Tsuneonella mangrovi: one gene and its partner. The protein of the gene in region 2 interacts with the protein of the main gene of each other region in a pairwise test. Links are inferred from orthologs where the notes say so. Each region holds a gene or a part of one and is shown on either strand. Other genes may lie near its edges. The genes, in order: ssb and CJO11_RS04505.

What was found.
Region 1: the proteins of CJO11_RS04505 (region 2) and ssb interact in binary tests that used the Escherichia coli proteins (3 or more experiments, as listed by UniProt). The link is inferred for Tsuneonella mangrovi from one-to-one orthologs.

The regions. Positions count from the first base shown.
Region 1 is NZ_CP022889.1:2,184,349-2,199,969, reverse strand. The notes cover bases 5,124-7,887. They hold ssb (single-stranded DNA-binding protein), read right to left. Parts: upstream 6,885-7,887; coding sequence 6,363-6,884; downstream 5,124-6,362. Other genes in these bases: feoB (ferrous iron transporter B), read right to left, coding at 7,010-7,887; CJO11_RS10720 (YceD family protein), read left to right, coding at 5,817-6,350; CJO11_RS10725 (ubiquinol-cytochrome C chaperone family protein), read left to right, coding at 5,305-5,820; CJO11_RS10730 (outer membrane protein assembly factor BamE), read right to left, coding at 5,124-5,158. In the rest of the region: CJO11_RS10755 (TonB-dependent receptor), read right to left, coding at 1-583; CJO11_RS10750 (tetratricopeptide repeat-containing sulfotransferase family protein), read right to left, coding at 701-2,290; CJO11_RS10745 (ACT domain-containing protein), read right to left, coding at 2,366-2,758; ATP-dependent protease ATPase subunit HslU, read right to left, coding at 2,758-4,056; ATP-dependent protease subunit HslV, read right to left, coding at 4,062-4,622; more of CJO11_RS10730, read right to left, coding at 4,664-5,123; more of feoB, read right to left, coding at 7,888-8,860; CJO11_RS10705 (FeoA family protein), read right to left, coding at 8,857-9,096; CJO11_RS10700 (COQ9 family protein), read right to left, coding at 9,180-9,848; CJO11_RS10695 (ankyrin repeat domain-containing protein), read right to left, coding at 9,845-10,462; CJO11_RS10690 (SCO family protein), read left to right, coding at 10,553-11,152; CJO11_RS10685 (YcgN family cysteine cluster protein), read left to right, coding at 11,140-11,613; CJO11_RS10680 (M48 family metallopeptidase), read left to right, coding at 11,610-12,332; CJO11_RS10675 (hypothetical protein), read left to right, coding at 12,366-12,992; bifunctional diaminohydroxyphosphoribosylaminopyrimidine deaminase/5-amino-6-(5-phosphoribosylamino)uracil reductase RibD, read left to right, coding at 12,979-13,953; CJO11_RS10665 (riboflavin synthase), read left to right, coding at 13,964-14,581; and 2 more genes. UniProt on the Escherichia coli protein: Plays an important role in DNA replication, recombination and repair. Binds to ssDNA and to an array of partner proteins to recruit them to their sites of action during DNA metabolism. Acts as a sliding platform that migrates on DNA via reptation.
Region 2 is NZ_CP022889.1:897,566-913,387, reverse strand. The notes cover bases 5,865-8,829. They hold CJO11_RS04505 (primosomal protein N'), read right to left. Parts: upstream 8,448-8,829; coding sequence 6,282-8,447; downstream 5,865-6,281. Other genes in these bases: fsa (fructose-6-phosphate aldolase), read left to right, coding at 8,616-8,829; CJO11_RS04510 (winged helix-turn-helix transcriptional regulator), read left to right, coding at 5,865-6,278. In the rest of the region: CJO11_RS04545 (TauD/TfdA dioxygenase family protein), read left to right, coding at 1-347; CJO11_RS04540 (S1C family serine protease), read right to left, coding at 344-1,909; CJO11_RS04535 (DUF1203 domain-containing protein), read left to right, coding at 2,015-2,500; CJO11_RS04530 (bifunctional transcriptional activator/DNA repair enzyme AdaA), read left to right, coding at 2,493-3,536; CJO11_RS04525 (CPBP family intramembrane glutamic endopeptidase), read left to right, coding at 3,572-4,465; CJO11_RS04520 (glutathione S-transferase family protein), read right to left, coding at 4,462-5,094; CJO11_RS04515 (FMN-dependent NADH-azoreductase), read right to left, coding at 5,193-5,789; more of CJO11_RS04510, read left to right, coding at 5,847-5,864; more of fsa, read left to right, coding at 8,830-9,269; cobaltochelatase subunit CobT, read left to right, coding at 9,279-11,102; CJO11_RS04490 (nitroreductase), read left to right, coding at 11,099-11,776; cysS (cysteine--tRNA ligase), read left to right, coding at 11,811-13,286; CJO11_RS04480 (NAD(P)-dependent oxidoreductase), read left to right, coding at 13,283-14,221; CJO11_RS04475 (TetR/AcrR family transcriptional regulator), read right to left, coding at 14,250-14,846; CJO11_RS04470 (tautomerase family protein), read right to left, coding at 14,862-15,179; CJO11_RS04465 (hypothetical protein), read right to left, coding at 15,377-15,736; CJO11_RS04460 (hypothetical protein), read right to left, coding at 15,726-15,822.

The DNA of each region.
Region 1 (15,621 bases), 1.3 Mb from region 2 along the record:
TCGCGAGGGTCGTGCCGGTCGCGTCGAAGCTGGCTTCGAAGCGGTTGGGGTTCGGCTGGTTGGTAATGACGCGCAAGGTGCCCGACAGCGAGCTCGCGCCGTAGAGGGTGCCTTGCGGCCCGGACAGCGCCTCGACCCGCGCAACGTCGTAAACGTGCATGTCGGGCGCGCCGCCGATCGTCGTCAGCGGCACTTCGTCGACATACATGGCGCTGGTCGGCTGCGGCCCGCTGTGGCTGCCGTTGGCATTCGCACCACTCGAAACACCGCGGAAATAGATCTGCGACTGGCCGGGTCCGTACGACTGGTAGCTGACGCTGGGCAGCAGGGCCGCGTAGTCCGAAAAATCGGCGACCTGGTGATCCTTGAGGCTGGTGCCGGTCAGTGCCTGGATGCTGATCGGCACGTCCTGCAAGCTCTGGCTGCGCTTCTGGGCGGTGACGATGATCTCGTTGGCGTCGACGTTGTCGGTCGCGGCAGGGGTCTTTGCCGGCGTCGTCGATTGCGCCAGTGCAGGTGTCGCGAGGACCGAAGTCGAAGCGAGCAGGATGAAGGCAGTCGATCTACCAAAGGAACTACGCACGCCGACCTCCATTTATGACCACTATCCGACCTCCACTGCAAAGTGAGACAGGCCAGCGTCAAGTTACAGGTGCAAGGAAATTACGAATGCGTCCGCTTCGTGATAATAATGCAACGATTATGGCGCGGTGCGCCATCCTTCCAGTGCCGGACCCAACGCGGCGACCAGCGGATCGAGATAGGGTTCGAACTGCTCGAACGCAGTCGTCGCGCCGCGGTAGATCGGCTGGCGCACCTGCTCCGAACTGGCGGTGCGGACGGCGCGCTCGGTGCGATGGAACTCGAGGCAGGCTTCCTCGAACGGCAGGCCGCAATAGTCGAGCAGGCGGCGCACTTCCCCTTCGGTGTCCTCCACCATGTCTTCGTAGATCACCCGGTGGACCCGTCCCGGCAACACCGCATCGATGTGTGCCATCAGTCGCACATAGTTGCGGTAATAGGTGCCAAGGTCGGACAGGTCATAGGAAAAGCTCTGCCCGCGCGCGAAGTGCTGCTTGAAATTGGAGAAACAGCATCCCAGCGGGTGGCGCCGCGCGTCGATGATCTTCGCATTGGGCAATGCCAGGTGGATCAGCGCTGTGTGCATCCAGTTGTTCGGCAGCTTGTCGATGAACAACGGCTTCGCGGTGCGCCGGTAGATGCGGGTCCGCTTGAGATAACTCTCGCCGGTCTCGCGAAGTTGCTGTGCCGACAGGTCGCCCAGCCTGTCGGGATACTCGTCGAGTTGGCGCGCCAGCTCGGGAATGTCCTGCAGTTCGCTGGTGCCTTCGACCTGCGAATGGCTCGACAGGATCTGCTCGATCAGGGTCGATCCCGCGCGCGGCATCCCGAGGATAAAGATCGGGTCGGGCGCATCGCATCCATCGCCTTCGTGTGCGGCAAACAGGCCGGGCGTGGCTTGCGCGATCATTCGGTCGATCCGCGCGGTGTTCTCGCTCACATCGTAGTGCAGCAACTCACGCCGCAGGCCGTTGCCCGCGAGGTAGTGGGCGAACGCCGCATCGGCTTCGCCGCGATCCTCGCGCGCCTTGCCGAGCGCGAAATCGAAGTGGAAGCGATCCTCTTGCGACAGGTCGTCGCGCGCCAGCATCGCTTCCATCGCGGCGAGGTCGGCATCGTCGAAGCTGTAGGTCTTGAGGTTGGCGAGGCTCCACCAGACCTCGCCCAGTTCGGGCCGCAAATCGATCGCGCGGCGATAGGCGGCGATGCTGTCGTCGAGCCTCCCGACCGTCTTGAGCATGTGGCCATAGCTCATCCACACCTTGGGATGGGCCGGGCGTTCGTCCAGCACGCGTTGGTAGAGCGCCAGCGCCTCGTCGAATTCGCCCACCCCGCCCAGCGCGGCGGCGCGCAGGTTGGCATAGGCCATCTCGTCGGGCTCTTCGCGGCGCACCTGGTCGAGCTCTTCCATCGCCTCGACCGGGCGGCCAGTGCGATAGAGCACCAGCGCGAGGTTCGAGCGCGCGGCCGTAAAGTCGGGCGCAAGCTCGAGCGCGCGGCGCAGCAGCGTTTCGGCATCGCGCATCCGCCCAATCCGTCCAGCCAGTTCAGCCAGCATCCGGATCGCGAACACGTCGAACGGGTCCTGCTTGAGGTATTCGCGCAGCAGCGGCTCGGCGCGTGCGAGATCGTTGGCATTGAGCGCCGCCGCCGCCGCCATCAGGCGCGGATCGTATCCAGCTGGTGCAGCGGCGGGTGAACCGGTCATCGACCCAGCCTTACGGTCAGGCGCGCCACGCCTCAAGCCACGCCTTGGCAATTTGGAACGCTGACGGTGGGGATCCTACGCCTGCCCCTGCAGTTCCCGCAGGATCGCGAGCGCTTCCTGGGCCCTTTCGACAGGCACAAATGCGTGGTCGTGGTGCAGCGCAGCGACCATGTTGCAGGCGATCTGCGCTTCGGCCAGCGCGCCCGAAACCGCGGCCGTCAGCCCGTATCCCTCAAGGTCGGAATGCACCATCAGCGTTATCCGCGCCATCACCGGGTCGCCTTCGCTGCCCATGTGCGCAGGCACGATCGCGGAAACGCCTTCGTCCTCGCGGAACGTGGCAAGTGCGGAGCCGAGCAGTTCGGGCGCGCGATCGGGGGTGACCGAAACGAAGCACCAGCGCTGATCGTCGAGCCGGGGATCCATGCTAGTGATCATCGCTGCCGTATCGCGGACCGTCCCGGCCATCAGAGGATATACTTGCTGAGGTCGGTGTCGCCCGCGAGGCTCGCAAGCCGCTCGCGCACGTAGGCAGCATCGATCGTCACCGTTTCGCCCTTGTGGTCCTCGGCCTCGAAGCTGAGCTCTTCGAGCAGCTTCTCCATCACCGTCTGCAAGCGGCGGGCACCGATATTCTCGACGCTTTCGTTCACTTGCGCGGCAATCCGGGCGATCTCCGCGATGGCATCATCGCCGAGTTCGAGCGTAACATCCTCGGTGCCGAGTAGCGCCTTGTATTGCGCCACCAGGTTCGCGCGGGTCTCGCTGAGGATTCGCACGAAGTCCTCTTCGGTAAGCGCGCGCAGTTCGACCCGGATCGGCAGGCGGCCCTGCAGTTCGGGCAGCATGTCGCTCGGCTTGGCGACATGGAACGCACCGCTGGCGATGAACAGCACATGGTCGGTCTTCATCGGCCCGTACTTGGTCGAGACGGTGGTGCCTTCGATCAGCGGCAGCAGGTCGCGCTGCACCCCTTCGCGGCTGACCGACCCGCCGCGCACATCGCTGACGGCAATCTTGTCGACCTCGTCAAGGAACACGATGCCGTTGGATTCGGCGTTCTCGAGCGCGACCCGGGCGACATCGTCCTGGTCCATGCGCTTTTCGGCCTCTTCGTCGACCAGCTTGTCCCATGCATCGGGAACCTTGAGCTTGCGGCGCTTGGTCGGGGTCTTGCCCATCGCCTTGCCGAACATGTCGGACAGGTTGATCATCCCGACATTGCCGCCCATCCCGCCAAGATCGAACGGCATCTGCGGTGCTTCCTCGACCTCCACCTCGACTTCGACATCGTTCATCGCGTTGTCGACTATCCGCTGGCGGAAACTCTCGCGGGTCGCTTCGCTGGCGCTGTCACCCACGAGCGCGTTGAGCAGCCGGTCCATCGCCGCCTTGCTCGCCGCCTCGCGCACCGCTTCGCGGCGGCGGTCCTTCTCCAGCCGGATCGCTTCCTCGACCAGGTCGCGGGCAATCTGCTCGACGTCGCGGCCGACATAGCCGACTTCGGTGAACTTGGTCGCTTCGACCTTCACGAACGGCGCTTCGGCAAGCTTCGCCAAGCGGCGGCTGATCTCGGTCTTGCCGCAGCCGGTCGGCCCGATCATCAGGATATTCTTGGGTGTCACTTCGTCGCGCAGCTCGGGCGACAGCCGCTGGCGCCGCCAGCGGTTGCGCAAGGCAACGGCCACCGCGCGCTTGGCATCCGTCTGGCCGATGATGTGCGCGTCGAGCGCCTCGACGATGGCTTTGGGGGTCAGGTTATCCATTGTGTTCAGACCGTTTCCAGCGTGACCTGGTCGTTGGTGAAGACGCATACTTCCGCAGCAACCGCCATTGCGCGGCGAGCGATCTTTTCGGGATCGTCCTCATAGTCGGACAAAGCACGAGCCGCCGAGAGCGCGAAATTGCCGCCCGAACCGATTGCGGCGATCCCGCCTTCGGGTTCGAGCACGTCGCCATTGCCGGTCAACACCAGCAGCACTTCGGTATCGGCAACGATCATCAGCGCTTCGAGGTTGCGCAAGTACTTGTCGGTCCGCCAATCCTTGGCGAGCTCGACCGCGGCACGCATCAGCTGGCCGGAATATTGCTCGAGCTTCTTTTCGAGCCGCTCGAACAGGGTGAAGGCATCTGCGGTCGCCCCGGCGAAACCGGCGATAACCTTGCCGTCTTTGCCGATCCGCCGGACCTTTTTCGCGTTGGGCTTCATCACCGTGTTGCCCATCGAGACCTGCCCGTCGCCCGCGACGACGGTCTTGCCGCCGCGTTTGACGCCGATGATGGTGGTGCCGTGCCACGGGGTCAGCCCGTGCGAATCGTTTCTTTCGCTCATGCTGCGCGATATGGGCGCGGCATCGCTGGCTTCAAGCCAAACTAGCTGCCGTTCGGCCCCTGGCCACCCCCACCGCCAGCGCCACCCCCGGCACCTGCGCCCGTACCGACCTGGCCGATGTTGCCGAACAGGTCCTCGAGGAACCCGCGGTTACGGCCCAGCGTCGGCGTCGCGTCACCATCGGGGTGGAGATAGACCACCTTGTCGATCCCGGTCCGATCAACCGAAGCGACGTTCCCCGCCGAATCGAACTTCACCGCCAAAACCGACTCTTCGGTTATCTTGGGCCGGACGAAAGGCTTGCGGGCGGTCAGGCTCGACACATAGTACCACGTCGGCTGGCCCCACTCGCTCTTGAAGCTCGGGTCGCCCAGCGTCTGCTGGACCGATTCCTGATTGTCGATGCCCGGCGCGATCGAATTGGTCAGTGTCTGGTCGACGATATAGCCCCGGTGGTTCTTGATCGACGCGCAGCCCGCAAGGCCCAGCGCCGCCGCCATCGCCACGCCCGCCGCGATCGTCCGTACTGCCGTCATCGAAATCCCTCTTGTCGCTTCGCCCGCCACATCACCGCGCGCGAACTGGTTTGAGTGTGCCTTAGGGCGATGCACCCGCGCTGGCAATCACGCGCGGTGCACAAGCACGGTTGAATTGCCGCTGAATGTCGCCGAAATGGCTCGCGATGAGCATCCTGTCCCGCCTGTTCGCCCGCCAGCCCGATCCGCGCGAGGCGCTGCGCCCGCTGTGGAACGCGATCGTCGCCGAAGCGCGCCGCCCCTCCTGGTACACCAGTGGCGGAGCGGAGGACACCGTCTCGGGCCGGTTCGACATGGTCTCCGCGATCTATTCGCTGGTGCTGATCCACATGGAAAAAGACAGTGAACTGGTGCCCGACACCGCGCTGCTGACCGAATTGTTCGTTCACGACATGGACGGGCAACTGCGCGAATTCGGGATCAACGACGTGGTCGTCGGCAAACGGATCGGCAAGCTCATGGGCGCGACCGGTGGGCGGATGGCAGCCTACAAGGCGGGGCTTGCAGGTGACAACGCCACGCTGGCAGATGCCGTGCGCCGCAACGTTACTTTGCGCGAAGGGGCAGATCCGGCGGTTATCGCCAACGGGCTGCGCGCATTTTCCGAACGGCTGGAAAGAACCTCCGCCAATTTGCTCTGCTCAGGCGAGATCGCGGCATGAACGACGCTACCGCGCCGGAATTCAGCCGACCGGTCAAGGTCCGCCCGCATCCGCCGGAGGAAATGGCGGTCACGGCCGATGCCGGGGAGCGATCGGCGTTGGCCAAACGATTCGGGGTGGCGGCTATCGATTCGCTCGAGGCGACTGCCCGTTTCGCCCCCGATGGCGCAGCGGTGGACGTAATCGGCACGATCACCGCCGATCTTGTCCAGACCTGCGCGGTGGCGGGCGACAATTTCCCGGTCCGCATCGAAGAGCCTTTCACTGTGCGGTTCGTCCCGCCAACGGCCAGCGCAGCCCAGCCCGACGAGGAAGTCGAACTCGACGAAGACGACCTCGACGAGATCGAATTCAACGGCGAGACAATCGATTTGGGCGAAGCGGTCGCACAAAGTCTCTCGCTCGCGATCGATCCCTATGCCGAAGGGCCGAATGCCGATGCGGCGCGCGCCGAAGCCGGGATCGAGGCCGACGACGAGCCGCGCGACGGCCCGCTGGCGGACTTGCTCAAGGGATTGAAGCGGGACTGACCCCGCGCAAGATCAGAACGGGATATCGTCTTCGAGGTCGTCGTAGTTCGAGCCGCCGCCCGAACCGCCACTTGACGATCCGCCACCCTGGTTCCAGCCGCCACCGCCGCCACCCGAGCCTCCGCTCGAACCGCCACGGTTCCAGTCGCCGCCGCCACCGCCGCCGCGCTGGCCGCCGCCACCCGGCGCACCGTCGAGCATCGTCAGCGTGCCATTGAAGCCGCGCAGAACGATCTCGGTCGAATAGCGATCGTTGCCCGACTGGTCTTGCCACTTGCGGGTCTGCAGCTGGCCCTCAACATAGACCTTGCTGCCCTTCCGCAGGTAGTTCTCGCAAACGTTGACGAGCCCTTCGGAGAAGATCGCCACGGTGTGCCATTCGGTGCGTTCCTGGCGCTGGCCGTCGCGATCCTTCCACGTCTCGCTGGTCGCGATCCGCAGGTTGCAGACTTTGCCGCCGTTCTGGAAGCTGCGGATCTCCGGATCCGCGCCGAGGTTGCCGATCAGCATTACCTTGTTGAGTGAGCCGGCCATCGTCGCATCCCTTCGTTCGCTAAAGTCCGAGCGCCATCGCGCTCCAATAAGTGATTCCCGCGAACAGGTAGGCTCCCGCCGGCCTGCTCGGCAACAGCGTAAATAGGGTTTTGCCCGATAGCCGGCTAGAGGCCCGCCGCTGTCGCCAGCCAGAAGGTCAGGCCGGCAAAAACATAAGCAAGCGCGAAGAGGTATGCCAACATGAACAAGGGCCATTTCCACCCATTCGTCTCGCGCCGGACGACAGCAATGGTCGAAAGGCACTGCGGGGCGAACACGAACCACGCAAGAAACGCGAGCGCGGTCGGCAGGCTCCACTTGGCAGCAAGCTGCGTCGCCAGTCCCGCCTCCATGTGGGCATCGTCGGGCGCATCGACTGCGTAAGTCGTCGCGAGCGAGCTGACCGCCACTTCGCGCGCCGCCATCGCCGGGATCAGTGCCAGCGCGATTTCGCGATTGAAGCCGATCGGCTTCACCACCACTGCCAGCCCGTTCGACAGGTGCCCGGCGATCGAAGCATCGACCTGGCTCTCGCCCGGCGCGGCCCTGGGGAAGCTGAGCAGCAGCCACAGCACAACGGTGACCGAGAAGATGATCGTGCCCGCGCGGCGCAGGAACACCCACGCCCGCTGCCACAATCCGATCGCCAGGTCCTTGAGGTGCGGCATCTGGTAGCGCGGCAGTTCCATGATGAAACCGCTCGCGGTGCCCTTGGTCACCGACCGGCGCAGCACCAGTGCCACCGCCATCGCACCGATGATCCCGGAAACGTAGAGCGCAAACAGCACCAGCCCCTGCAATCCGATCCCGGCGCCTACGGTGCGATGCGGAATGAACGCGGCAATGATCACCGCATAGACCGGCAGCCGCGCCGAACAGGTCATCATCGGCGCGATCAGGATCGTGGTCAGGCGATCCTTGGGATCGGCGATCGAACGGGTCGCCATGATCCCGGGGATCGCGCAGGCAAAGCTGGAAAGCAGCGGGATGAAGCTGCGGCCCGAAAGCCCCACGCCTTGCATCAGCCGGTCCATCAGGAACGCTGCACGCGCCATGTAGCCGCTTGCTTCCATCGACAGGATGAACGCAAACAGGATCACGATCTGCGGCAGGAACACGATCACCGAGCCGACGCCGGCCAGCACCCCTTGCGTGACAAGGTCGCGCAGGAACCCGGCAGGGAAATTCGCTACGACCCAGCCCGACAGCAGGTTCACCCCCGCGTCGAGCGCGTCGGCGAACGGGGTCGCCCACGCGAACACCGCCTGGAACATCACGAACAGGAATGCGAACAGGATCACCGGGCCCAGCCACGGATGGAGCAGCACCTTATCGAGCCCTGCGTGGAGCCGGTGCTGCGTGGTTTCCGACAGGATCGCGGCTTGGGCGATGTTGTGCGCGGCAAGGCGCCGTTCTGGCAACGTCAGGTGAGGCTGCGCGTGCGGCGCACCATCGGTTACATGCGCTTCGGCGTCGGCAATCGCCACGAGCAATTCAGCGATACCGCGACGCCGCACCGCCACCGTCGGCACCACCGGCACGCCGAGCGCGGACGACAAGGCCTCCGGATCGAGCACCAGCCCGTCGCGCTTGGCGAGGTCGACCATGTTGAGCGCGACGACCGTCGGCCTGCCCAGCGCGATCACTTCCTGCGCGAACACGAGGTGCTGCTCGAGGTTGGCTGCGTCGAGCACCACCACCAGCACTTGAGGCATTGCTTCGGCTTCGAATTCGCCGTGGACGACTTTGCGGGTCACTTCTTCGTCCGGGCTGGTCGGCTCGAACGAATAGGCGCCGGGCAAGTCGATTAGCTCGACCGGCTCGCCGCTCGGCAGCACGATCCGCCCGGCCTTCCGTTCAACGGTCACGCCCGGGTAATTGGCGATCTTCTGGCGCGCACCGGTCAGCGCATTGAACAGCGCACTCTTGCCCGAATTGGGGTTGCCGACGAGAGCGGCTGTGCGCGGAGCGGTCATGCCGGTTCGACCTCCATCGCTGCGGCGTGAACGCGGCGCACCGCGATGGTCATGCGCCCGACGGTGACCGCCAGCGGATCGTGCCCGCCGAAAACCCCGCGATGGGCGAGCGCGACTCGCGCGCCTTCGTCGATCCCCAATGCCCGCAGCCGCGTGCCTTCTTCAGGCGCGAGCCTGCCCCAGTCGACCGATACGATCCGGGCTTTTTCGCCAAGCTGGAGGTCTTCGAGAGTCACGCGCGGGCTGCTGCCAGATCGAGAAGCTAGTTGCAACTGATTATCAATAGAAGAACGTCGAATTGCGGCTCATCGTGCAATTGCTACTTCGCCGGATAGCGCAGGCGCCCGAGAAACCGCGCCGGACTGAACCGCTCGTCGTCGCCCTTGAGCAGCCGCGCCTTGGCCTTCTCGAAGCGCATCACGCCTTCGATTCGCCGGTCGAGGAAAGCGCGCGTATCCGCCTTGCCTTCGCTTTCGTCGTTGACGAACACCGCCAGAGTCGCAGCGTAAATCGACCCGAGGATCGCGCGCTTGGTATAGTGGTTGTAGTCGGTCGCGGTATCGCCCGCCATGCGCCACATCCGGTCCGCACTGTTCCAGCCCAGCCGGGTAGCCCGCAGCGCGCTTTGCGGCATCGCCATGATCGCCATTGCACGCCGGAGCGATTCTTCCTTGCCGGCAATCGCATCCAGCCGTGCGAGGACGAGCGCAGCGATTTTCTCGCGGACCTTCATCTTGCCGAGCTTCTCGGGCGGAAGCGCGGCCTCCATCGAAGCATCGATCGTCGCGATCCATGCAGCGATCATGTCCATCGCGCCGCCCGGGAACGCCAGCCGCGCCACGTCGCGATCGACCTTGCAGGCATCGGCCGCAGTTTCGATCGCAGCTTCGCTCCAGCCGTCGAACGCTGCCGCATCGGCAACCGCGGGGGCCAGCAGCAATGCCAGCTCGTCGAGCGTGAAGTCGTCGGCAGGCGAATTGTCGGTCATTGCCCCGGACCGTAAGTATTCGAAGCAGCCCCGCCGCGCGCCGCCTCGGCGGTTTCGATCACGTCCTCGATTCCGGCAGACGCCCCCATCAGCTTGGCATAGTCGCGCGCCGAGCGGCCCGAGTTATCGGTTCGGTCGGCGTCCGCCCCGTATTGAAGCAGCACCCTGATCATCGGAACATCGCGCTGGTGCACGGCAGTGATTAGCGGAGTCTCGCCGGTATCGTTGTTGACGTTGACCTGCGCCCCGGCTTTCGCCAGCCGCTCGACGCCGTCGACCCAGCCCAGGTTCACCGCCCGGGTCAAAGGCGTTGCACCGGCGTAGTTCGCAAGGTTGGGATCGGCGCCGCGATCGAGCAGGAAGCGCAACCACAGGCCATCTTTCCGCTCGACGACGATGAACAGCGCGCTGTCGCCGGTCATCTGGTCGCGCGCATTGATCACGGTGCTTCCCGGATCCTGAATCAGCGCCGTCGCCTTGTTTCCATCGCGGTCCTTCACCGCCTTGAGGAACAGATAACCATCGCTGAACCGCTGGGCGGCGGCGGGATTGGCTCCCAGCATCATTGCCGCGGCAAGCATCAGTCCCAGGTAGCGCAGAATGGCGCGTGGCATCGGTTCCTGTCTCCGTTAGCAAACCGGTCGTCGAAATCGGCACGAATGCCCTTGCTCGGGGCGGGTTAGCAGACCATGAACCGTCGCACCATGCCGCGTAAAATCATAATGTCGCTCGCCCTCGCCGCTACCCTCTCATTGGCCGGATGCCATTCCGCTCCGCAGACACCGCTCGCCGACGCACCGTTGGCCGGCGCGGCAATCGGCGGGCCGTTCACGCTTACCGACCAGCACGGCAAGAGCAGGACATGGGCGAGTTTCCACGGCAAGTTCGTCGCGATCTATTTCGGATACACTTTCTGCCCCGATGTCTGCCCTGTCGACGTGTCGCGCACTGCACAGGGCATCGCCGAATTCAAGAAGCAGCACCCCGACCTTGGCGAGAAGGTCCAGCAGGTATTCGTCACGGTCGACCCTGCCCGCGATACGCCGGAAAAAATTGGCCAGTTCACCGCCGCGTTTAGCCCCGACATCGTTGGGCTGACCGGATCGGCGGAGGCAATCGCCAGGACCGCCAAGGAATTCAAGGTCTACTACCAGAAGGGCAAGGACGAAGGCGACGGCGCCTACCTCGTCAACCATTCGCGGATCACTTACCTGTTCGGGCCGGATGGGAAGCCGATTGCGACCTTGCCGACGGACAAGGGCCCCGATGCCGTCGCCGCCGAGTTGGCCAAGTGGGTGCGTTGAGGGAGCGCTTCTGGGAACTGCCGCTGGCTGAGCTCAGCCGCGAGGAGTGGGAAGCGTTGTGCGACGGCTGCGGCCGGTGCTGCCTGCACAAGCTCGAGGACGAAGCGACCGGCGCGATCGAGCACACCAACGTGTGCTGCAAGCTGCTCGATATCGAGACCGCGCGGTGCAGCGATTATCGCAATCGCCGCACGTTCGTGCCCGATTGCCTGCGCTTGACCCCGAAACTGGTCAACGCGATCGGCTGGCTGCCCGTGTCGTGCGCCTATCGCCGCCGCGCCGAAGGACGGCCGCTGGCCGGATGGCACTACTTGCTGAGCGGCGACCGGAATGCAGTCCACACGCGTGGGCCGGGCGTTGCAGGACGCGTAGTGAGCGAGGTCGAAGCCGGTCCGCTCGAACACCACGTGGTGGACTGGCTCGACGGCGAACCCGATACCGAAGCAGAGGCTGCGCGATGATCGACTGGCTCCGCGCCGCGCCCAGCGATGCCGAAGTCACGATCGGTGGTCGTACCCTGCCGATCGAAATTACCCGCAACCGCCGGGCCCGCCGCCTGACCATGCGGCTCGCGCCTGACGGCAACGCCGTGCGGCTGACATTGCCCGGTTGGTGCCGGACTGCGGAGGCGCTCGCGTTCGTCCATGCCCGCACCGAATGGCTGAACCAGCAGCTCGCCAAGGTGCCCGAGCGCTGCCCGCCCGAACCGGGTGGTACGCTCAGCTATCGCGGCAATCCGCTGGCGATCGACTGGCGCGCCGATGCCCCGCGCAAGGCCCGGCACGACGGCCAAACGCTGACCATCGGCGGCCCGCTCGAGAACCTCGCATCGCGGCTCCAGCGCTGGCTCGAAGGAGAAGCGCTGCGGCTGCTCGAAGATGACCTGGCGTTCTATGCGGAGCGCGCCGGGATCGAGACCCCGAAGCTGGCGCTGAGCCGCGCACGACGGCGCTGGGGCAGCTGTTCGACCGGCGGCACCGTGCGGATCAACTGGCGACTGGTGCAGGCACCCGACCATGTGCGCCGCTCGGTCGTCGCGCACGAAGTCGCGCATTGCCTGCATTTCGACCACAGCCCGGCGTTCCATGCCGCGCTCGCGGAGATCTTCGATAGCGACATCGCCGCCGCCGACGGGTGGATCAAGGCGCACGGGCGCACGCTCTACGCCACGTTCGGCTAGCGCTCGGCGCGCCGAGGCCCTATCTTGCCGCCCATGCGGGTACTCAAACACCTCAATCCCGGCCCCGGCATCGCCGATTTCTGGACCGAGTTCTCACGGCCCAACCCCTATCGCTGGCCAATGCTTGCAGGGGCGGCGCTGACAACGGCATCGTTGTTCTACCTGCTAAGCGGTAACGCGCAGCGGCCGAATCTTCTCGCAACGCTGATCCTGCTGGGGTTTGCCTCGGTTGCGGTGGCGCTGTTCATTTTCGCGCGCATCCGCATCAAGCTCGGCGTGCTGCTGCTCGCCATGGCAATCAGCGCTACGATGATCTGGCAGTTCGCCAAGTTCCATGTCGTCGGCACCAATCCCAAGCCTGAAGTGATCTGGATCTCGACTTTCGCGCCCGGCCGCACCGATGCCGAGATCGAAGCATCGAACATCGCCGCGCAAAAGCGGCAGGACAAGATCGACGCGATGGAAGCCGCGCAAACACAGCGCCGCAAGGATCTTTACGCCGCGCTCGGCCGCGCCACCGGGGTCGATGTCGACGCGATGCAGAAGAAGATCGACGCCGAACAGGCCAAGGTCGATGCGGAGAAGGCAAAGCAGCGCGAACAACTGCTCAAGGAAATGGGCATGCCATCGCAACAGCCCGCACCCGATGCCGCCAACTGACCGCGCATGGCTGGCCGCTGCCGCGCGGCTGGCTGCGCGCGGTCGCCCACTCAGCCGCCCCAACCCGGCGGTCGGCTGCGTTATCGTGCAGCGCGGCGCGGTGGTCGGGCGCGGCTGGACCCAGGCCGGAGGCCGCCCCCACGCCGAAGCGATGGCACTCGCCGCAGCCGGAGACGCAGCGCGCGGAAGCACTGTCTACGTCACCCTCGAACCGTGCGCTCACCGGAGCGAGCGCGGCCCGGCTTGCGCCGACCTGCTGGCCGAGGCGCAGCCGGCGCGTATCGTGGTCGGCGTAGCCGATCCCGACCCGCGCACAGCCGGCGAAGGAATTGACCGCCTGCGGAGCGCAGGGATTGACGCCGAAACCGTCGCGTCTCCCGAGGCTGAAGCGAGCCTCGCGGGATACCTCATGCGTGCGCGACACGGTCGCCCGCACGTCACGCTCAAGCTGGCGATGTCGCTCGACGGGTGCATCGCTCTGGCCGACGGAACTTCGCAGTGGATCACCGGGGAAGCCGCCCGCGCGCACGTCCATTCGCGCCGCGCGCTGGCCGATGCGATCCTCGTCGGCGGCGGAACCTGGCGCGGCGATTCGCCCCGGCTCGACGTCCGCCTGCCCGGTATCGAGGACCGCAGCCCCGAGCGCTGGGTACTTACGCGCGGGGCAGCGCCCGAAGGCGCGCAGGCGATTGCCAGCCCAGCGGCCATCGGGGACATGTCGGGCGTGCAATATCTCTACGTCGAGGGCGGCGCGCAAACCGCTGCTGCGTTCCTGTCTGCCGACCTGGTCGACCGGATCGAACTCTACCGCGCGCCGATCGTGATCGGCGACGGACTGCGTGCAATCGGCAGCCTCGGCCCCGCTAGCCTCGATGCCGCGCACGGCCGCTGGCAACGTCGCGAAACCTGCCAGCTTGGCAGCGACACGTTCACCGCCTATCGCCGCACGCGAAGCAGCTGAGGGAGCCGCCATGTTCACCGGGATCGTCACCGCCATCGGCACTGTCGAAAGCGTCGAGCAACGCGGCGACCTGCGGCTGCGCATTTCGTGCCCGTGGGATCCGGCGAAGATCGCCATCGGCGCATCGATCGCCTGTTCGGGCGTCTGCCTGACGGTGGTCGAGCGCGGCGGCGAACCGGGCAAGGCATGGTTCGCGGTCGACGTTTCGGCGGAAACCATCGCCTGCACCGCAAGCGACAAGTGGCGCGTAGGCGAGCGGCTCAATCTCGAACCGGCACTAAAGGTCGGCGACGAACTTGGCGGCCACATAGTGACCGGCCATGTCGATGCGGTCGGCACCATCGCGCATTGGGAGCCGGAAGGCGATTCGATGCGGGTGATGATCATCGCGCCGCGAGAGCTCGCCCCGTTCATCGCGCCCAAGGGATCGATCACGGTCAGCGGGGTCTCGCTGACAGTCAATTCGGTGGAAGACCATGCCAACGGCTCGGTGCATTTCGGGCTGAACATCATCCCGCACACCGCCGAGGTGACGACGCTGGGCGAACTGGCGCAGGGACAGGAAGTCAACCTCGAGATCGATACCGTTGCGCGTTACCTTCAGCGGCTGGAGAGCCTGCGGGGTTAGCCTTGCAGCCGTTGAACCAGCTATCGTCATTCTCGGGCCCGGTCTGGCGACTGATCTCCGTTCACTACGCCGCGACTCCCGAAATACCCGTGACATCGCCCGAGGGCCGGTTCCACCATGATGGCGAGTTCGCGATCTACGCTTCGCTGAGTGCGGAAGGCGCAGGCGTGGCGATCAGGCGATACCTCGGCGACGGCGTTTCGAGGGTGCTCGTGCCGATGCGGCTCGAAGCGGACAGGGTCGCCGATATTCGCGGCACGCCCGAAGCCTCGATCGTCTGGCAGGACATTCGCGAGAGCGGATTGCCTTCGCCGACCTGGGTGTTTTCCGACGCGGCCCGTCAGGCAGGTGCGCAAGCGATGCTCTACTCCTCGCGTTCGCGCCCGGAGCTGTCGCACGTGGTGGCGTTCGAGCCTGGACTGCTCAGCAAAACAGGCGCTGGCGAGCCGTTCGTCGCGCTATAGGAACGGCGCGCGCGGGCTACTTCAGCGCGTCGAGCCAGTTGATGATCCGGCTTTCGAGATCGATCCGGTGATCCGACCAGCTATGGTCGGTGGCCGCATGGCTCACCGTCACTTGCGTCCCGCCGGCCTTGCGAATCGCCGCAACGAGCGCATCGGCGCTGGCCGCCAGCCCGTCGTCGGCGGTCAGCACCAGCAGCGGCGCCCGCGTCAGGCCGTCCACCTTGTTCATCAGGTCGTAGTCGTCGCTATGCGCCTTGAGTTCGTCGGACATGCTCTGGGCGGTTGCCCCGGACAGGGTCTCCGCATTGCCCGCCGAAACGGCATAGAGTTCGCGATAAGGCAGCTTTCCCGCCAGCCCCATGTTGGCCGCCGAAATCAGCACTGCGCCAGCGAGCTGCGTGTCTTCGCTGGCGACCTCGGCGGTCACCCAACCGCCCATGCTGTGACCCATCAGGACCATCTTCGAGGTGTCGATGCCGAGCTTTGCCGCATTCTCCGGATCGCGTAGATAGGCGAGCACGGCCTTGGCATCTTCCGGGTTCTGCGCGAAAGAAAACGTCCCCGGGCTACCCCAGC
Region 2 (15,822 bases):
ATGCCCAGACCGACCAAGGCAGCGAACTGCGCGGGCAGGCACTCAAGACCGGCGCGACCCACCCGGTAGTGATCCGCCACCCGCGCACCGGCAGGCGGCTGCTCTATGTGAACCCGGCTTTCACGATAAATATCGTCGGGCGGACGCGCGAAGAGAGCCTGCCGCTCCTCCAGAAACTCTACGCTGCAGCGATGAATCCGGACCTGCAGGGCCGCGTGCAATGGCGCGACGGGACAGTGGCGATCTGGGACAACCGCACGACCTGGCACTTCGCCTGCAACGACTATCAAGGCTATGCACGCGAGATGCACCGCATCACGCTGAGCGGGGAAGCGCTCGCCGCCTAGGGCAGACTGGGGCCGGTCTTGGCCTTGCAGGTATAGACCAACCGTTCGTTGGGCTGGTCGGGCAGCAGCGAAACCACGCCGGACTGCATTTCGCCCAAACGGCTGGCCGCGCTGGCCGCACCGCACGCCGGAGCGGTGTATTTGCTGCGTGCATCGCGCGCCTGTGCCATCTCCGATTGCGAGAGCGGATAGCGATCGGTACGGAAGGTATGCGTGGCCGGATCGTAGGAGCTGATCGAGACGGTATCGTCATCCTTCGGCACGAACAGCCGGGTCCATTGGCCGTTGGCAAACCCGTATTGCGTGCGGTGGTTGACGCAGCCGTTGTCGTTCCACGAGAAAGCGGTGTCCTGCGGTGCTTCGCTGACGATCCTGCTGCGGTTGGGCTCGATCGTGCAGACCAATTCTTGCTGACCGTTCACCGCGCCGCTTCCATTGCCCTCGCCTGCGTTCGCCCCGTCGCCGCGCGCCGCCATCGCATCGGCCACCTTGCGGTCGATCGCGTCGATCCCGGGGCGGGTGAACCAGATGCCGATACAGGCAATTCCGGCGACGACTGCGCTTGCGGCATAGATCCGCATCCGCTTCCCGCCATCGTCACGCCCGCGCGCACCCTTCGCCGCCAGTCCAAACCCGCAGGCCGCAAGCAGAAGTATCGTCGCCAGCGCCATCGCGTTCTCGCGTTCGCCCATCACGGCGAGCTCGGCTTCGAGCTGGGCACGTTCGCGGGCGGTCCGGTTGGCCTCGACCCGCGCCGCCAGCCGCGCGCGCGCAGCAGCCTGCTCGTTGGCGATCCGTTCGCGTTCGGATGCATTGAGTTGCGCCATCGAGCGGCACGGTAGCGCGTTGACCGAAGGCGAGACGTTGTTGCTGCGCAGGAACGGCAGCAGTTCGCGGTCGGACACCGCGAAATAGAATTCGCCGTCCGAGCCGTCCGAATCGGCACCGAAGCTGTTGACGCCGAGCACTCGCCCGCAGTTGTCGAGCAGCGGCCCGCCCGAATTTCCGCGCGCAATCGGCGCTGTGTGCAGCACGGTATCGATATCGCGGCTGGGGCGCTCGCCCGAGACGAACCCGCGGCTCTTGACCGGCGGTTGGGGCCTGAAAATGTCGTCAAGCGACAGGCCCTGCGCCCGATCGACATTCATCGGATAACCCACCGCGATGACTTCCTCGCCATCGCCAGCCGGCGTCCCCGCGATCGTGAGCGGAGGGAGGCGCATCTTGTCGGTGATCTCGATCAGCGCGAGGTCCTTCGAGGCTGAGACAGCGACGATCCGGGCATAGTCGGAACCATTGCCATCCGACGGGACCACCGCGATCCGCAATGTGTCGTCCATTTGCGCCTGGCGCACGACATGGGCGTTGGTGACGATCAGGTTGGGCGCAACGGCAAACCCGGAACCGTGGCTGACCGGGAACACCTGCTGGCCATCGGTGCCGACGATCACCACCCGCACCACCCCGCGCGCCGCAGCAGTGATATCGGCCGGTTCGGCATGCGAAATCGCCGGTAGCGAAAGCGCAAGCAAAGCAGCGAGGAATGTGAGGAAACGTCCCATCCGGCTGCATCCTCTACGCCTGCCGGCGGTTTGACCGCAAGCGTCGGGATGCACGCCTTGTCGATTAGCGGCATGTAACAGCCTCGAACGACAGAGGAGCTATCCATGACCTATCGAATTCGCGGCCTCGAACCGGCGCAGTTTGCGCCATTGTTCGAGATGGACGAGGTCGCACTCGAAAGCGCACTGGCGAGCCGGGTGATTGCCGGGCCGGAAGGACGATACCCGTGCCGTGTCAGCCTGCGCGATGCCGATCCGGGAGAGGAGCTGGTGCTGGTCCACTTCACCAATCACGCAGTCGACACGCCCTATCGCAATGCGTTCGCGATCTTCGTGCGCAAGGATGCCGATGCGGCCGCAGAGTGTGTCGATGCGCTGCCGCCGGTGCTGCGCGGTCGGCCCATTGCACTGCGCTGCTACGCCTTCGACGGCACGCTCCACCGCGCCGCGCTCGCGCTTGATGATAACGTCGACGCCGTGCTTCGCGACCTCCTGGCCGACGAAGCAGTCGGCTACATCGACGCGCACAACGCCATGCATGGGTGTTTCGCCGCACGGATCGAACGCTATGATGGGGATTGCGATGTCTGACCAGATTACCAGCGATGCGGCCTGGGCGGCGGTGCTGCGGCGCGACAAGGCGTTTGACGGTCGCTTCGTGACCGGCGTCCTGACGACCGGGATCTATTGCCGTCCGTCGTGCGCGGCGCGGCATCCCAAGCGCGACAACGTGCGTTTCTTCGCTACCGGGGCAGAGGCGCGGGCGCACGGCTTGCGGCCCTGCAAGCGCTGCCTGCCCGACGATGTCGGACGTGACGAGGCCGCAGTGCTCGCAGCGATCGACGAGATCAAGCAGGCCGAGGGCGCGGTCACGCTCGCCGAACTGGCCGAAGTGACCGGCTATTCGCCGAGCCATTTCCAGCGGGTGTTTACTCGCCACACCGGTTTGTCGCCGGCAGCGTATGCCCGCGCATTGCGTGAGGAACGGGTCCGTGAGGCGTTGTCCGGGGTAGGCAGCGTGACCGGCGCAATCTACGCGGCGGGCTATTCAGCGCCCTCGCGGTTCTACGACGAGACAAAAGGTAGGTTAGGCATGGCGGCAAGTGCATGGGTCAACGGCGGCAAGGGCGCGACGATCCATTGGGCGGTGGTCGATACTTCGCTTGGCGAAATGCTTGTCGCAGCGACCGACAAGGGCGTATGCCGGCTGTCGTTCTTCGAAGGTGAGGACGAATTGCGCGCCCGGTTCCCCAACGCCGACCTCGTCGAAGGCAGCGACGCATTCTCCTCATTGCTTGAGGAAGTCGTTGCAGCGGTCGAAGCACCGGGCGACGCGCCTCCCGGCTTCGGGCACATCCCGCTCGACGTGAAAGGCACCGCGTTCCAGGAAGCGTGCTGGAAGGCACTGAGGGCGATTCCCGCGGGCGAAACGCGGACATATGCAGAGATTGCCGCGGCTGCTGGTAATCCCAAGGCGGTGCGCGCGGCGGGCAGCGCCAATGCCCGCAACAATGTGGCGGTGCTGATCCCGTGCCACCGGGTGATCCGCACGGGAGGCAACCTCGGCGGCTACGCATACGGGCTCGACATCAAGCGCGAGCTGCTCAAGCGCGAAGGCGTCGAATGACTTGCATTGGTGTATTGCGCCTTTAATACGGCACGATGACCAAGAAACCTCTCTGGCGCGAAATCTGGGACTTCCCGCTCGTCTCGCTCGTCGTCGCGATAGCGGCATTCGTGGCCGTATTTGCTGGGGTAACCTACCTGTTCGCGCAGTTCGACATTCCACTTTCCAAGACGGGAAAGATCGTACTCAACGGCCTCTTGGCACCCGCGCTGGCCTTGCTGCTGGCGAAGTTCCTGATCCCTCGCCTCGGGGATAATCGCCGCGATGATCTTGCGTGGTCCGGTGCCGGGCGGATGCTTCTCATCGGCATCGCCGGATCGGCATTGCTGATGACCGTCATCTTCGCGGTGGTCTTCGCACTCGGTGGCTATCGTGTCGACGGCTGGGGAGGGATGACGTCGTGGGCGATGCTCCTGTTCATTGCCGGGTTGCGGGCCGGAGTAGTCGAAGAAGTCATGTTCCGCGGAATTTTGTTCCGATATCTGGAAGATTTCGGCGGCAGCTGGTTCGCACTCGCGGCGACATCGGCATTGTTCGGCGTAGCGCATATCATGAACCCGAACGCCACGTGGTTCAGTTCGCTCGCGATCGCGGTGGAAGCGGGCGTGTTGCTCGGCGGAGCATACATGTTGACCCGCTCGCTGTGGCTTTCGATTGGCCTGCACTTCGGCTGGAATGTCACGCAGGGATTCGTGTTCGACGTGCCGGTGTCCGGCAACGAAGTGGATGGCGTCCTTGCTGCGCACCCCGCCGGTTCGGTCTGGCTGTCGGGCGGAGAGTTCGGACTTGAGGCGTCAGCCGTTGCTCTCGCGATCGCTGGTGGGGCCGGCGCGTGGCTGACGGTCAAGGCCGTTCGGGAAGGGCAACTTGTCCGCCCTTGGTGGACGCGTCGTCGCCTCGCGCGCGAAGCGGAGGCTCTCGCAGCCTAGTCCAGCTTCGGCGGCATTCCCGGCTCAGCCTTGGCCATTGCCCGCTGGTAGGCGGGCCGTTCCCCGATCCGCTTCAAGTACGCTTGCAAGTTTGGCAGGTGGCCGATGGTCATGTCGTTGAAAGCACGGCTGGTGGTGAGCTGGAAGCCCATCATGATATCCGCCGTGGTCAGCTCCGCGCCGCCGAAATAGGGCGCCTCGCCCAGCCGCTGTTCGACCATCGCCCACGCTTTCGCGGTGCGGTCGGCGACGAACGGTGGCAATTCGCTTGCGCCCGCCTGCATCGCGGCGATCGCCATCATGCCATTGGTCATGAAGGTGCCGTTAGCGAAGTGGAACCAGAACAAGTGGTCGGCGAAGTCGGGGCTGTCGATCGACGGGACCAGCCGCCCGTCGCCGTATTTCGCAACGATGTATTCGATGATCGCGCCGCTCTCGCCCAGCACCAGGCCGTCGTCCTCGATCACAGGGGCGATGCCCATCGGGTGCAGCGCCTTGTATTCGTCCGGCGCCAGCCGGTTGTCTTCGCGGCGACTGTAGAGCTTCAGCTCGTAGTCCAGCCCCAGCTCCTCGCACAGCCAGACGATTCGTTCGGATTGCGAGATGCGCAGGTGGTGGACGGTCAGCATGGGGTTTCTCTCCTCGATTGCGCGCGACATTCGGCGGCAATCGAGGAGAAGTCCAGTCGATTGATCTTGTCCACGCGGCCTAAAGCGCGGCGATCTGCCTAAAGCGCGGCGATATGTTCGCGCGCCGCTGCCAGGCCCTGCTCGACGGCTTCCGGTCCGAACCCGGCCTTTTCGACCCGGACGAAGGTCAGATCGTCGACACCGATAAAGCCGAACATCGTCGCCAGCAGGCTTTCCTGGTTTTCGGCCATGTCTTCGTTCGAATAGGCGCCCCCGCGCGAAGAGGCGACGATCACCTTGCGTCCGCCGGCAAGTCCCTCGGGCCCCTTTTCCGAATAACGGAAAGTGACACCGGGAACGCCGAGCCGGTCGAGCCATGCCTTGAGCTGCGAGGGAATCGAGAAATTGTACATCGGTGCGCCGACGATCACGATGTCCGAAGCGAGGAATTCGTGGAGCACAGCGCGCTGCGAGGGAAAGGCCGCCGCGACCGCCTCGTCGTGGGTTTCGGGCGGAGTGCGGATCGCCTTGGTGGTGATCGGGTCGATGTGTGGCAGCGGATCGGCTGCGAGGTCGCGAGTGACCAGCGTGGCGTCGGGGTATTTCGCGGTGAAGTGATCGGTCAGCATCTGGGTCAGTTTGCGGCTGATGGAATTTTCGCCGGTCGTCGCGCTGTCGATTCGCAGGATTTGCATGGGGAGAGGGTCCTTGTTTCTTGTCAAATAGGTTACTGATCGTTACCTACAGGCCATATGGAAACTCTCACCCACACTCCGCAAGAAGGCACTTTTTTGTCCGATGGGAACACCCGTGTGACCATGCATGTGCCGGACCAGCCCAGTTGCCGGGCGGTCAACGATGTCCTCTCGCGCATCGGCGACAAGTGGTCCGTGCGGGTCGTGATGAGCCTTGCCCGCGGCACCAAACGCTTCAACGAATTGCGGCGCGAGATCGACAGCATTTCGCAGCGGATGCTCACCCGTACGTTGCGCGGCCTCGAACGCGACGGGCTGGTCAGCCGCTCGGTCAAGCCCACCGTTCCGCCGCGGGTCGACTACGCGTTGACCGAACTGGGCGAATCGCTCACCGGCCCGATTGCCGCACTGGGCAACTGGGCGATGGCCAACAGCTATGCGATCGAAGTCGCCCGCGCCGATTTCGACGAAGCGCAACTCGACGACTGACCTTCAAACGAAGCTGTAGGGATCGATATCGACGCTGACCCGAACACCGCCGGGGAATTCGAGCGCGCCCAGCCAGTCGCGGATAACATCCTGCACTTGCGCACTGCGGCGCGCGTTGATCAGCAAGCGATAGCGATAGCGGCCGCGCAGCAGCGATAGCGGCGCGGGCGCCGGGCCGATGATCGCAACATCGGGCACATTGGGCCGGGTTCCGCCGATGCGGTTGGCGGCCTCGCGCGCTTCGGCTTCGTCCTCGCTCGAAACGATGATCGCCGCCCACCGCCCGAACGGCGGTGCGCCCGCGTGGCGGCGCGCTTCGGTTTCGGCGTCGTAGAATGCGTCGCGGTCACCATTGGCGAGCGCGGCGATCACCGCCGCTTCGGGATGGCGGGTCTGGATCAGCACTTCGCCCGGCTTGGCCCCACGACCCGCACGGCCCGCGACTTGCGCGACCTGCTGGTAGGTCCGCTCGGCCGCGCGCAAGTCGCCGCCTTCGAGCCCGAGGTCGGCATCGACCACCCCCACCAGTGTCAGCTCGGGGAAATGAAACCCCTTGGTGACGAGCTGGGTGCCGACGATCACGTCGATTGCGCCTTCTTCCGCCGCGGCGACGAACGCAGCGGCCTTCTCGGGCGTGTTGAGCGTGTCGCTGGTCGCGACGGCTACCCGCGCGTCAGGCAGGATTGCGGCGACTTCGTCTGCAATCCGCTCCACCCCCGGGCCGCAGGCGACGAGGCAATCGGGCTCGCCGCACTCGGGGCAAGCGGGAGGCGGGGCGGTCTCGTGCCCACAATGGTGACAGGCGAGCCGCCGCGACAGGCGGTGCTCGACCAGCCATGCCGAACAATTGGGGCACTGGAAGCGGAAGCCGCAATTGCGGCACAGCGTCAGCGGGGCGAATCCGCGCCGGTTGAGGAACAGCAGCGACTGCTCGCCGCGCTCCATCCGTTCCTGCATTGCCGCAACCAGCCGCGGGGCAAGCCAGCGCCCGCGCTCGGGTGGCTCCTCGGTTAGGTTGACCGTATCGATCGCCGGGAGAAGCGCATCGCCATAGCGGCTTTCGAGATCGAGCTTCTCGTAGATCCCGCTCGCGGCCATCTGCAGGCTTTCAAGCGCGGGGGTCGCACTGGCGAGGATCACCGGCAGGGATTCGAACCGGGCGCGCATCACCGCCACGTCGCGGGCGTTGTAGCGCACCCCGTCGTCCTGCTTGAAGCTGGTCTCGTGCGCTTCATCGACCACGATCAGCCCGAGCTTCGCGTAGGGCAGGAACAGTGCCGAGCGCGCGCCGACCACCACTTGCGCTTCGCCGCTGGCGATTGCCCGCCATGCCCGCCGCCGCTCGGTCGCCTTGAGCGAGGAATGCCACAGCACCGGAGCCGCGCCGAAGCGGTCCTCGAAGCGCCGCAGGAAGGCTTCGGTCAGCGCGATCTCGGGCAGCAGCACCAGCGTCTGCCGCCCTGCGCGCAGCGATGCGGCGATGGCTTCGAAATAGGTCTCGGTCTTTCCCGAGCCGGTGACGCCGTCGAGCAGGAACGGCGCGAAGCGATGCTCTTCCACCGCGCTCACGAACCGGTCGGCGACTTCCTGCTGCGCGGCGTTCAGCACCGGCTCTGCAAAGTCGGCGCGCGCCTCCGGGTAGGGGCGGTCGCAATCGACTTCGACCGGCTCGAGCACACCCTGATTCACCAGCCCGCGCAGCACCCCTTCGCTGACGCCCGAGAGGCCTGCCAGTTCGCGCATGTTCGCCTGCTCGCCTTCGAGAGCGCCGATTGCCCGTTCGCGTTGCGGGGTCATTCGCTCGGGCATCCCACCCGACAAGCGGTATTCGGTCATCGTTGCCGGGCCCTTGAGCGCCCCGCCGCTCGACAGAACCATCCGCGCGACCGATGCCAGCGGCGCGCAGTAATAGTCGGCGGTCCATTCGATCAGGCGGCGCAGTTCGGCTTTGAGCGGGGGGACGGGGAGCACTTCGACCAGCGGGCGCAAGCGGCTTTCCGCCACCCGTTCGGCGGGCAGTCGCTCCTCCTCCCACACGACCCCGACGACTTGCCGCGGTCCGAGTGGAGCCATCACCACCGATCCCGGCTCGACCTGCATCCCCTCGGGCACGCGGTAATCGAGCGGGCCGAGCGCGGCGTTGAGGACGAGGAGGCGGACGCGGTTCATGGCTTGGGCCATATGGGCACCGGCGGGGCCGGGCGGCAAGGTCCGCGTAGCGCACTATTACCGGTTCGTTTGCCGGTTACCCAAAGTGCTGGTCGGCGCGCTCTAGCCGCGCGCCGCCGTGCCCGCTAAGGCTGCGGGGGAATCGCATTCCCCGGGAGCCAGACACCGATGAAATTCTTCGCCGACACCGCCGAAATAGACGACATCAGGGAGCTTGCCGAAACCGGCCTGCTCGACGGCGTGACCACCAATCCCAGCCTGATCCACAAGTCGGGCCGCGATTTCATGGAAGTGACGAAGGAAATCTGCGCGATCGTCGACGGCCCGGTGAGCGCGGAAGTGGTCGCGCTCGATCATCCGACGATGATGAAAGAGGCCGAAGTGCTCCGCAGGATCGCCGACAATGTGTGCATCAAGGTGCCGCTGACGATCGACGGACTCAAGACCTGCAAGGCGCTGACCGGTGACGGTACGATGGTCAACGTTACGCTGTGCTTCTCCGCCAACCAGGCGCTGCTCGCGGCGAAGGCGGGGGCGACGTTCGTATCGCCGTTCGTCGGGCGGCACGACGACAATGGGTTCGACGGGATGGACCTGATCCGCGACATCCGCCTGATCTACGACAACTACGCGTTCGAGACCGAAATCCTCGTCGCATCGGTGCGCCACGTGATCCACGTGCTCGAAAGCGCGCGGATCGGCGCCGACGTGATGACTGCGCCGCCCAAGGTCATCAAGGCGCTGGCCAACCATGTCCTGACCGACAAGGGCATCGAAGGCTTCCTCGCCGACTGGGCAAAGACCGGGCAGAGCATTATCTAAGTTAGCAGATTGGCAGACCAGACTCCCCTCGACCAGTTCAAGCACGCGCTGACCGGAACGGCGCGCGCGATCGCGCACGAGCCGGAGGTGGAGGTCGCGTGGAGCGCCGATGCGCCGAGCGCCAGCGGCAAGAACTTCCGCGTGCCGCTGCCAGGCCGCTCGCTGCCGCCCGACCAGGCGCGCGAAGCGCGCGGATTCGCAGACAGCTTCGCGCTCAAGCTGCGCCATCACAACGAAGCACTCCACGCGAAGAACGCGCCGAGCGAACCGACCGCACGGGCCTGCTATGATGCGATCGAGCAGGTCCGCTACGAAGCGCTTGGCGCGAACAACTTCAGCGGGATGCGCGACAATCTCGATGCCGCCACCGAACTGCGTACCGCATCGGACCCGATAGCCCGCGCGCAGTCGCCGCAGGACGTGCCGGTTCAGTCCGCGCTCGGGCTGCTGCTGCGCGAGAAGCTGACCGGCCAGCCGGTGCCCGAGCGCGCCCGGGCGGGTGTCGACATGGTCCGCGATTTCATCGAGGAACGCGCCGGTTCGGACTTCGAATCGCTCGCGCTGTCGCTCGACGACCAGAAGGCGTTCCAGGGCCTCGCGCTCGATATGCTGCGCCACCTCGACCTGGTGGTGCCCGACGATCTCGACCAGCCGTCCGAAGAGGAAACCGGCGAGGACGAGAACGGCGAAGACCAGGACCAGGACGGCGACGAGCAGAACGAAGGCGACGGCGAGCCGCAGACCACCGAGGTTGCGGGCGAAGTCACCGAAGGTGACAGTGACGCCGACAGCGAAAGCGAAACTACCTCCGAACAGGAAATGAGCGAAGGCGAGCCGGACGACGACGGCGAAGAGGGCATGATGCCCGTGCGCCCGAACCGCCCGTGGACCGACCTGCCGGAAAGCTTCAACTACACCGCCTACACCACCAAGTTCGACGAAGTGATCGAAGCGCCCGAGCTGTGCGATGCGGAAGAACTCGACCGCCTGCGCCAGTATCTCGACAGCCAGCTGACCGGTTTGCAAGGCATCGTTACCCGGCTCGCCAACCGGCTCCAGCGCCGCCTGATGGCGCAGCAGAACCGCAGCTGGGATTTCGACCAGGAGGAAGGGCTGCTCGACGCCGCGCGGCTTGCCCGCGTGGTCATCAGTCCGGGCCATTCGCTGAGCTACAAGATCGAGCGCGACCAGGAGTTCAAGGATACTGTCGTCACGCTGCTGATCGACAATTCCGGCTCGATGCGGGGGCGGCCGATCTCGATCGCGGCGATCAGCGCGGATATCCTCGGCCGCACGCTCGAACGGTGCGGGGTAAAGACCGAAGTGCTCGGCTTCACTACCCGTGCGTGGAAGGGCGGGCAGTCCAGAGAAAAGTGGCTCGCCGACGGCAAGCCGCCGCAACCCGGCCGCCTCAACGACCTGCGCCACATCGTCTACAAGAAGGCCGACGAGCCGTGGCGCCGCGCGCGCCGCAACCTCGGGCTGATGATGCGCGAAGGGCTGCTCAAGGAAAACATCGACGGCGAGGCGCTGCTGTGGGCGCACGACCGGCTGCTCGCACGGGCAGAAGATCGCCGCATCCTGATCGTGATTTCCGACGGTGCGCCGGTCGACGACAGCACGCTATCGGTCAACAGCGCGGGCTACCTCGAACAGCACTTGAGGAAAGTGATCGACTGGATCGAGAAGCAGTCGCCGGTACAGCTCGTCGCGATCGGCATCGGCCACGACGTCACCCGATACTACAAGCGTGCGGTGACGATCATGGATGTCGAACAGCTCGGCGGGACGATCATCGAACAGCTGGCGGATTTGTTCGAGGTGGAAGGGTGAGCGTCTCCGAAGCCACCCTGTCCCGCCGCTCGATTCGGGCATTTCTCGATGCGCCGGTCGACCAAGCGGTGCTCGAACGGGTGCTTGCAAAGGCCCAGCGTTCGCCTTCGGGCGGCAATGTCCAGCCGTGGAATGCGGTGATCCTCACGGCGGAGCCGATGCAGGCACTGTTCGACCGGGTGGCGCTGGAGTTTCCGAAGGGCCGCGCGGCGCTCAAGCCCGAATACCACATTTACCCGCCCGAACTCGACGGGGTGTACGAGGCGCGGCGCTTCGGGGTGGGCGAGGACATGTACGCCGCGCTCGGCATCGCGCGCGAGGACAAGGCGCAGCGGCTTGCGTGGTTTTCGCACAACTTCCGCGCCTTCGGCGCGCCGGTTATGATGCTGGTCCACACGCCGAAATACATGGGCCCGCCGCAATGGTCGGACATCGGCATGTGGCTGCAGACGATTGCCCTGTTGTGCCGCGAGGAAGGGCTCGACACCTGCTTCCAGGAAGCTTGGGCGGTCTATTCCGATGCGATCCGCGAAGTGGTCGATATCCCGGAGGACCACATCCTGTTCTGCGGGGTGGCGATCGGCCATCGCGATCCCAATGCGCCGGTCAACACTTTCGATGTCAAGCGCGCGCCGCTCGGCGAAGTCGTGCGCTGGGAAGGCTTCGGCGCTTGACCGCCCGCCGCCGCGCGGGCCAAAGCGCGCATCGATGACCGACCTCAAGCTCTTCAACAGCCTGACCCGCAGCCTCGAGACGTTCGAACCCGTCCATCCCGGAGAAGCGCGCGTCTATACCTGCGGCCCGACGGTCTACAACTATCCCCACGTCGGCAACATGCGGGCGTATGTCTTTGCCGACGTGCTCGGTCGAACGCTCAGCTGGAAGGGCTACAAGCTCACCCACGTGATCAACATCACCGATGTCGGCCACCTGACCGACGATGCCGACGCGGGCGAGGACAAGATGGAGAAGATGGCTGCGGAAAAGGCGCAGTCGATCTGGGACATCGCGAAGCACTATACCGAGGCATACTGGGCGGACGTGAAGGCGCTCAATATCCGCGGGCCGATGAATAAAGGCGTGCCGGATGCGGCGAATTGGTCGATCGCGACCGACTACATCGAGGACATGATCGACTTCGCAAAGGCGATCGCGCCCGAGCATTGCTACGAGCTCGACAGCGGGCTCTATTTCGATGTGTCGACGGTCGCTGACTATGGCAAGCTCGCCCGTGCCGTAACCGATGAAGGCGAGGGCCGGATCGATACCGTCGAGGGCAAGCGCAACGCCGCCGACTTCGCGATCTGGCGCAAGACCCCGCCGGGCGAGAAGCGCCAGATGGAATGGGATTCGCCGTGGGGCAAGGGCGCGCCCGGGTGGCACCTGGAATGCTCGGTGATGGGCGGCAAGCTACTGGGCTTCCCGTTCGACATCCACACCGGCGGGATCGACCACCGCGAGATCCACCACCCCAACGAGATCGCGCAGAACCAGGCGTTCTGCGAATGCGGTTCGCTCGACGATGCCGCGTGCTCGGGCGCGAGGATCTGGATGCACAACAACTTCCTCGTCGAACGGTCGGGGAAGATGAGCAAGAGCGCGGGCGAGTTCCTGCGCCTGCAACTGCTGGTCGACAAGGGCTACCACCCGCTCGCCTACCGCATGATGTGCTTGCAGGCGCACTATCGCAGCGAACTGGAGTTCAGCTGGGAAGGGCTGCAGGCGGCGCTTACCCGGCTGAAGCGGATCGTGAAGGCAGTAGAACAGCTAAGGCGTGAAGCACGTCCAGCATTGGCAATTGGTCCTCCGAATACACCCATCGGGAGCCTAATTTTTGGCTTTGATGAGTCGATCTCAGACGATTTGAATACCTCTGTGGCACTGACTGCTCTTGAACGCGCCATTGCCGACAAGAGAGACGAGAAGTCGGTGAAGTTTGCTGGGCTTTTGAAGATGGACACTGTCTTGGGGTTTGGCCTCGATAAGCTTACCCGCGCGGACCTCCGCATCCGGCCGAAGGACGCGCAAATTACCGAAGCCGAAATCGAAGACGCGCTCGACCGACGACAGGCTGCGCGGGCGGAGAAGGACTTCGCCACCTCCGACGCCATCCGTGACGAGCTCGCGGCCAAGGGCGTCGAGGCGATGGATGGCGACCCGTTGGGGTGGGAGTGGAAGCTATGACCGTTGCAGTGATTTCCGGCCTCGTGCGGCCGATGCTCGAAGGGCACCTGCCCGCCGAAATCGAACCGCGCTGGTTCTCTTCGGTCGAGAAGCTCTACGAGCTGATCCCCGAGGCGGAGATCGCCTGGTTCGACCAGCAGGACAAGGACGTGATGATCGAGGCTGCGAAGCGCGCGGCAAAGCTCAAGTGGTTGAGCTCGATCTACGCAGGCCTCGATTTCATGCCGCTCAGCCTGCTGGCCGAACGCGGCGTAACGATCACCAACGGCGTTGGCATCAACGCGATCACTATCGCCGAATACGTCGTGATGCTGATGCTGAGCCACGCCAAGGGCTATCGCGAGGTTGTGCGCGCGATGGATCGGCACGAGTGGCTGGAGGATTCGCCCGGCAAGATCGAGCTGGCGGGCAGCCGCGCGCTGCTGCTCGGCCTCGGCGGGATCGGTTCGCTGATCAAGACCCGGCTCGAGGCGTTCGACGTCGAGGTCGTGCCGGTGCGCCGCTCGGCGGTGGATGGGGCGCTCGGTCCGGACGAATGGCGCGGCCAGCTCGGCAGTTTCGATTGGGTGATACTGGCTGTGCCAGCGACCCCCGAAACCGACGGCATGATCGGCGCGAGCGAACTCGCGGCGATGAAGAACAGCGCGGTGGTAGTGAACATCGCCCGCGGCGCGGTGGTGGACCAGGATGCGCTGGTTGCTGCTTTGGAAGCGAAGTCGATCGGTGGCGCGCTGCTCGACGTAACGACCCCCGAACCGCTGCCCGCCGATCACCCACTGTGGTCGCTGCCCAATGCGCAAGTGACGATGCACCTTTCGGGCCGCGCGCAGGACAAGATGTTCATCCGCTCCGCTGAGCGTTTCATCGCCAACTGCCACCGCTACGTGGCCGGCGAACCACTTGAGCCGATCTTCGACCCGGTGCGGGGGTATTGACGCAGGATTTGGACAGAGCGCCGCTGAACTAGCTACCGGCCCTGCCACGGGTACTCGATAGGCCATCAAAGACCACCTGCAACAAGCGCCGTGTTGCGTCAGTTCCGCTGGCTGGTCCGACGGCGATCCCATTGACCAGCAACATCAGCGACTCGCCATCGATATCCGGGCGAACCTTGCCTGCGGCCTGGGCACAGTCGAGCAGCTTTCCCAGCGCCGCTGCGGCACTGGCGCGCGCATCGGGTAGGATCGAAGGATCGGCTTCGAACAGCGGGGTGAGGTCGGCAAGCATCGTCCGTTTGGCTTGCATTTCGCTGACGTAGATAGCGATCCAGGATTGTAGCGACGCCTCTGGGTCTGAGTCGGCCATGCCAGATTGGTTCGCGGCTTCGACCAGCCGTTCCAGTGCGTCTCTGAAGATGGCCTCTGCCAGTCCCGCGCGGTTACCGAAGGACCGGTAGAGTGTGCCGATGCCGGTGTCGGCTGCACGGGCAATGTCTTCCATCCGTACGGCGGGGCCAGCCGCAGCAAAACATTCCTTGGCAGCGGCAAATATCCGGTCCCGATTGCGCCGGGCATCGGCGCGTTTGCGCTTGGAGTGGGGAGCGGGCGGGGCGCTAGTCATGCAATGGCCATAGCGTCAGGTAGGCGCATCGACCATGCGCGAATCGAAACCGGTCTCGGGATTGATCGTACGACCATGTGCCCACCAATTTTCGCGAGCGGTCTCGATGATGTTCATCATGACATCTTCGATCCTGAGGTCAGCTTCCTCGACCACGTTCCGGGCCACTTGATCGAACAGCTGCGCCTTCAACTCGGCCGAGCGATGATTGAAGCTCATCGAGATAAATACCATCCGCTCGCTGCGCGGCAGGCCGAAGAAGTTCGGGTCGTAGATCATGTTCTCGGGTTCGTGCTCGAAAGTGATCTGATTGTAGTCATCTTCCGGAAGCATAAGGACCTCGCGCAAGGCCCTCTTGATTCCCTTGGCAATGTTCAGGCGATGCGCGGTCGAGGTGCCTTTTTTGAGGTGTACGTGGACAATCGGCATGACGCTGGATCCTTCATATGTGGAATAATATTCCGCTTATAAACGGAATACGATTCCATTTGTCAAGCAGGGTCGGCCGAGATTTCCACGCGAGAAGGTAATCAGGCGTCCTTCAGCAACAGCAGCTCGCAGGTCACCACAAGACGGGGTGACGGGGCGAGTGTATGGTCGACTTCGGTCACGCTGGCATCGGCGACCAGCTGGCCGGGGATTGCGAACTCGTGTTCGGGCAGTGCGGCGATGAATCGCTCGCCCGCGGCGACCGCCTCGGCCCCCTCGAACACCAGCGCTAAGTTATGGCGTGCGCCTTCGAACGTCACGCTGGCCCACGGCTTCTCCCGGTGATGGGTGATCTGCGCCACTTGTTCGGCCAAGTCGGCGATCGCGGCTCGCAGTCGTGCCCCGGGGCCGCGCGGGGCGGCGTGCAGGCGCACGGGGCGGTGGTCGGTGTCAGCCAGCATGGACGCTCTCCGCATATTTGTTCATGAAATGTTCCACACGTCTTTCCGTTTCGGGGCGCGGCTCGCGGCCCATCCGCAGGTCCAGC